2 regions of the Bacillus sp. SRI_025 genome follow, and region 1 is predicted to be linked to the other one. Evidence: riboswitches for the same ligand, from Rfam matches in the RefSeq annotation. Region 1 holds a riboswitch; the other holds the start of a gene.
The links. Region 1 has a riboswitch for thiamine pyrophosphate ahead of tenA (thiaminase II). Riboswitches for the same ligand answer to the same signal wherever they lie in the genome.

Region 2: it holds a riboswitch for thiamine pyrophosphate, as region 1 does, so the genes downstream of both, thiC (phosphomethylpyrimidine synthase ThiC) here and tenA (thiaminase II) in region 1, are expected to answer to the same signal.

Annotation. Positions count from the first base shown of each region.
Region 1 is NZ_JBYEGB010000003.1:242,030-245,201, reverse strand. It holds gene AC20OE_RS10975 (monovalent cation:proton antiporter family protein) at 1-1,272, shown strand, start outside; TPP riboswitch at 1,332-1,441, shown strand; gene tenA (thiaminase II) at 1,520-2,230, shown strand; gene tenI (thiazole tautomerase TenI) at 2,205-2,822, shown strand; gene thiO (glycine oxidase ThiO) at 2,806-3,172, shown strand, end outside.
Region 2 is NZ_JBYEGB010000002.1:338,539-341,710, reverse strand. It holds gene thiC (phosphomethylpyrimidine synthase ThiC) at 1-1,503, opposite strand, end outside; TPP riboswitch at 1,630-1,738, opposite strand; gene AC20OE_RS06590 (LysE family transporter) at 1,974-2,606, shown strand; gene AC20OE_RS06585 (YhcN/YlaJ family sporulation lipoprotein) at 2,652-3,172, opposite strand, start outside.

The sequences.
Region 1 (3,172 bases):
GGGAACATGTGGCTTCTGCTCTTATTATTTGCTGCAGGCATTCTTCTTTATTTATTTGGCCGCGTATTTAAGACAAAGTCAATTTTTCAGTCGATGTCAAAAGGAACCGTGCAAATTGGGACAAGGGCAATCTTTACTCTCATTATAGTCTTAGTTGCCTTATCTGAATCACTCGGGGCTGAAAATATTCTTGGGGCGTTTTTAGCTGGCGTGCTTGTGTCCCTTCTTTCGCCAAATAAAGAGCTCGTTCAGCAGCTGGACTCATTTGGCTACGGATTTTTAATCCCGATCTTTTTTGTGATGGTCGGAGTGGATCTAAATATATGGGCACTGTTTAAGGACCCGACGATTATGATCATGATTCCGCTGCTGTTTATTGCGTTGCTTATAAGTAAGCTTATCCCAATTCTTTATTTGAAAAAATGGTATGACATGAATAAGGTCATCGGCTCAGGCTTTTTATTAACTTCAACATTATCTCTCGTCATTGCAGCTGCGACGATTGGTGAGCGGCTCGGTGTCATTGATCATAAAATGTCTGGAGCGCTGATTTTAGTTGCTGTGCTAACGAGTATTTTAACACCTGTTTGGTTTAAAGCGCTCTTTAAAAAAGAACAAGCGGCGAGCCATAAGAAGCGTGTGACCTTTATTGGTGCAAATCAGCTGACCTTACCTGTCACACTTGATTTGCATCATGATGAATATGACATTCGGATTTTGCATGTGTTTCAAGAAAATAAGGAAGCACTGCTGGCAGACTCTATCTTTGAAGTCGAATCAATTGAACAATACGACGATGAGACGCTGAGAAAGGCAGGCGTCGGCCAAGAGGATGTCCTTGTCGTCGCAACAGGCAGTGAGACAAAAAATAAGGAAATTGCTTTATTTGCAAAAGAAGAAGGTTCAAAACAAGTCATTGCAAGTGTCAACAAAGCTGAGGCAGAGCTGACATTGAAGGAAGCGGGCATTGATACGTTTTCTACTTTCCTTTCATCTAAAACGGTGCTAAGAGCTTTGATTGAAGCACCTGATGCGATTCGATTGCTAACAAATGAGGATTCTTCTTTGTATCAAATTCAAATGAACAATCATCGTTATCATAATGTCATGCTGAGAGAATTTCCTTTCACCGGTGATTTGGTATTTGTCCGGATTTTCAGAGGGGTAGACAGCTTAGTACCGCATGGAGATACGACACTTAGAAGCGGCGACCGTGTGCTTGTATCGGGCTCCCGGGAGTATGTAGCAGGACTAAGAGCCCAATTAGAATGACAATGAACCCTTGACCAATGAACAATTCCTGATTAAGATAGAGGTATAACATCATATATTTGATCCACTAGGGGAGTCCTTTAAAAGGGCTGAGATAAAAGTGTCGACTTTTAGACCCTCATTACCTGAACAGGTTCATACCTGCGTAGGGAAGTGGTGCGGTTTTTGACTATGCTTTTTACAAATTCCAAGCCACTTTCCACGCGGAAAGTGGCTTTTTTATATGGAAAAACAGGAGGAGAGGAACATGACGTTTTCAACAGAATGTAAAGAGGCTGCAGCAACGTGGTGGAATGGAAGCTTTACGCATCCTTTTGTCAAAGGGATTGGGGATGGCACACTTTCACTCGATCGTTTCACCTATTACGTGATGCAGGATTCGTATTATTTAACTCATTTTGCAAAGGTGCAGGCATATGGAGCGGCGATTAGTGAGGACTTACATACGACGGGCAGAATGGCGTATCATGCCCAGGGCACGTACGAAGCAGAGCTGTCGCTGCATAGGAAATTTACAGAGCTTCTGCAAATTTCTGATGAAGCCATTGAGAACTTTAAGCCTTCCCCGACTGCTTATGCGTATACCTCTCATATGTACCGGTCTGTAAAAAGCGGACGGTTTGAAGAGATTTTAGCCGCGTTATTACCGTGTTACTGGCTTTATTATGAGGTAGGTGAAAAGCTAAAACAAACAACACCTGACCATCCAATTTATCAAGAATGGATTTTGACATATGGAGGCGATTGGTTTAAGGAACTCGTTTTCGAACAGGTGAACCGCTTTGATGAACTAGCAGAAAAAGCACCAGAACATGTACGCGCCAATATGAAAGAAAATTTTGTGATTTCAAGCTATTACGAATATCACTTTTGGGAGATGGCGTATCAAAAAGAATTGTGGCAAACAGCATGCTTAGATGGGGTTGGTGCAAATGGAACTCCACGCAGTGACAAATGATTCGCTTCCTGCGGGTGAACTGATCAAACAAATAAAAGCCATTGCGTCTGAAGTGGATTTTATTCATATTCGGGAACGGTCTAAAACAGCAGGTGAGCTTGTTGATCTCGTGAAGAATCTCCTTTTAGAAGGTGTACCGAAAGAAAAGCTCGTGATCAATGACCGAGTAGACGTGGCGCTGCTAACCAATATTCACAGGGTGCATCTTCCGGGCCATAGCTTTTCGCCGAAAGAGCTGCGAAGAAAATTCCCTCACCTTCATGCAGGGGTGTCTGTCCATTCGATAGAAGAAGCGAAAGCAGCAGAGAAAAATGGAGCAGAGTATGTCATGTTTGGGCACGTATATGACACCTCTTGTAAACCAGGACTTCAGGCAAGAGGTGTACAGCTTGTGAAAGAACTGACTTCTGCACTAACAATTCCAGTGGTGGCCATCGGCGGGATGACCCCAGAACGAGTTCCAGAATTGAAACACGCTCATGTGAAAGGAATCGCTGTCATGTCTGGGATTTTTACTCATCATCAGCCGCGTATGATGGCACAAGCATTTTCTGAAAAGGTAAAGGAGAATCCTTATGAAAAAGCATTATGACGTTGCAATCATTGGTGGTGGAATCATAGGGATGTCAATCGCCTATCACCTTGCAAAAGCAGGAAAACAGGTGATCTTATTTGAAGCAAATGAGATAGGGAAGCAAACGACAAGTGCGGCTGCCGGGATGCTCGGTGCACATGCTGAAGGAGAGGGGCATGAGGATATTTTCTTTCAGGCAGGCAGAGCAAGCCAGGCATTATACGAAAAATTAAAGGTCGATCTTTTGCATGAATCAGGTATTGATATTCGGACTTCAGCAGGCGGCATCATGAAGGTCGCCTTTACTGAAGAAGAGAAGCAGGCCCTTTGCCGGATGCAGCATTTGTCTACGTTTAAGTGGCTTGATG
Region 2 (3,172 bases), on a different contig from region 1:
TAAAGCATCATCGCGCTTTTGAGCCGCAGGATGTCCTTTTGCTAGATCAGCAGCATGTGCAGCAATTTTATAGGCGATCACGCCTTCTCTCACATCTTCTTTGTTCGGCAGACCTAAATGCTCTTTTGGCGTTACATAGCACAGCATTGCTGTTCCGTACCAGCCGATCATGGCCGCACCGATCGCGGATGTAATGTGATCATAACCAGGTGCGATATCTGTTGTAAGAGGCCCTAACGTATAAAATGGTGCTTCCTTGCAAATGTCCATTTGCTTGTCCACATTCTCTTTGATTTTATCCATTGGGACATGTCCGGGCCCTTCAATCATTACCTGCACATCATGTTTCCAAGCAATCTCTGTTAACTCACCTAACGTTTCCAGCTCTGCAAACTGCGCCTCATCATTGGCATCAGCAATCGAGCCTGGTCTAAGTCCATCTCCAAGTGAAAAGGCGATATCATATTTTTTCATAATTTCACAAATGTCTTCGAAGTGAGTGTAGAGGAAATTCTCTTGATGATGAGCAAGACACCATCTTGCCATAATTGCACCGCCTCTTGAAACAATTCCGGTCACCCGATCGACAGTGAGCGGAATATATCTTAACAGCACGCCAGCATGAATCGTGAAATAGTCTACACCTTGCTCCGCTTGTTCAATTAATGTGTCCCTGTACACATCCCACGTCAAATCTTCTGCGACTCCATTCACTTTTTCAAGGGCCTGATAGATGGGAACGGTTCCTACTGGGACTGGGCAATTCCGAATGATCCATTCTCTCGTTGTATGAATATCCTTTCCAGTAGACAGATCCATCATTGTATCTGCCCCCCATCTGATCGCCCATGTCATTTTTTCAACCTCTTCATCAATGGATGACGTGACAGCTGAATTGCCAATATTCGCATTGATTTTGACATGAAAATTCCTTCCGATAATCATTGGTTCACTTTCTGGATGGTTAATATTCGAAGGAATGACGGCTCTTCCGCTCGCCACTTCCTCTCTAACGAACTCAGGGCTTAGCTCTTCTCTAATTGCGATAAACTCCATTTCAGGCGTAATGATACCTTTTTTGGCATAATGCATTTGCGTCACACATGCACCTTGTTTCGCGCGGAGCGGCTTATGATGAAAATCAGTTTGGACAGAATGGATGGACTCCTTCTCCCTTGAACGGTATCCATTATCCTCCGGTCTTACATGACGCCCTTCATAGCTTTCTGTATCTCCTCTTTCTTCAATCCATGCTGCCCTAAGACGCTTTAACCCCTTTGTGACGTCAATATGAACGTTCTCATCGGTGTACGGTCCACTCGTATCGTATACACGGACTGGTTCATTTTTTATGTCGCCCGCCTCTGTCACAGTATGTGAGAGCGTGATCTCTCTTTTTGGCACTAAGATATCGGGTCTTGATCCTTTCTCATACACCTTATGGCTGCCGTCAAAGCTGGATAACAATGATTGGTTGGATGGGACACTTTTCTTTTCTTTCATTTGCTGTTCTCTCCTTTTCTTCTTGTCACCGGACAGGATGGAATCAGCACCAGCAAAAAACCAGGCTCTATTTAAAGAACCTGGTTTCGTCGTCAGAAATAAACATGCATATCATTGATATGATACATGCATCATCTTTAACTTCCCCACGCTGGTACGAGCCAGATCAGGTCCAAAGGGTTAAGAAGTTTAAGCTTCTCTCTCAGCCCATTTACGGGCACCCCTAGTCACTTTTATTGATTTCCACATCAGTGTAGCATAGAGACATCATGAAGAAAAGAAGATTTAGGAAAATAGTTCCTTTCCCCTACAAGCGTTATAGATCATGTTGATATACAGTCTTCTATACATCATCTATCTCTCTCATTTCAATCAAATCTGAAATAATCATTGATCCTTTTCTCCTATTATGTATAATTAATCTAAACGGAGAATTTTTATACAATTTATTTAAAGGAAGTTCTAGTCGATTGCAAACATTTCTCACATTTATCGTCGTAGGATTCTCAATTGCTCTGCCTGTTGGAGCAATCACGGTTGAAATGACAAAACAGGGACTGAAAAACGGATTTTTTCATGGTTTAACTGTCGGAGCAGGCGGTATGACCATAGACTTATTACTCATCTTGGCTTTATATGCTGGATTTGCTCAGTTTTTATCTTTGCCGTTTGTTCAAATCCCGCTCTGGCTGATCGGAGCTGTATTTTTAATGATTCTCGCATACGATTCCATTAAAAATGCGGATCAAGATATCCATTTAGCAGGAGAAAAGGTCAATAAATCATTCGCGAAAACATATCGAAACGGCTTGCTTGTGGCGGTATCTCCTGGAAATCTTGTGTTCTGGGTTTCTGTTTTTGGTGCTGTACTTGCAGATGCTTATACAAAAACAGATTCATCTGAATTTATGCTGGCTGCCGGCGGTATTTTGGCAGGGATTCTCCTTCATGACATTGGTCTACTCACCCTTGTATCCTTAACAAGAAAAGTGATGAATCGGACGATGATCAAGTGGACATCCATTATTGCTGGTATTTTATTATTAGGGTTTGGCTGTTATTTCTTTTACGAATTTTATATAGGCATCAAGGTTTATTTTTAAGAAAAGGCTAAAGTTCGTGATGAACTTTAGCCTTTTTGTGTCAAACTATCGGGTCATGCCTGTTTGTCCTGTTTCAAATTGCGTTCTTCTCATATCTCTAAAGCGTGTGAATGCACCTTCATCTTTCATGACTTGGACTGCTCTTCCATCCGCATAACGAGTCGCTGCTTCTTCTACTTGTGATACGCCTTCTGACGTCAGGCGGCCATCTGATTTAATGGCAATATACACATTCTCATCCGTCACCATGACTTGAGAGTCTGCCACGTGATTCATTTTATTGACGCGGTTGGCAATTTTTCTTGAACGCTGGATGTTCTCTTGTTTATCGTAGCCTGAGAACGACATTTGGTTATGATAGTTCATATCTCCATGACTGTAGCGTCCATCTCCACCTGCAAGAGGCATTCGATCATCGGCTTGAGGACGGGTGCGATAATCAACATTCGTTGTATTCCCACCGTTCATCCCTTCCATGAGTTCAGAAACTGGTCCTTGATGATCTTGGTTATTGTCATCTGCACGGTTATTCGAATGATATCCGACCGGCTGACCTGATTGATTAT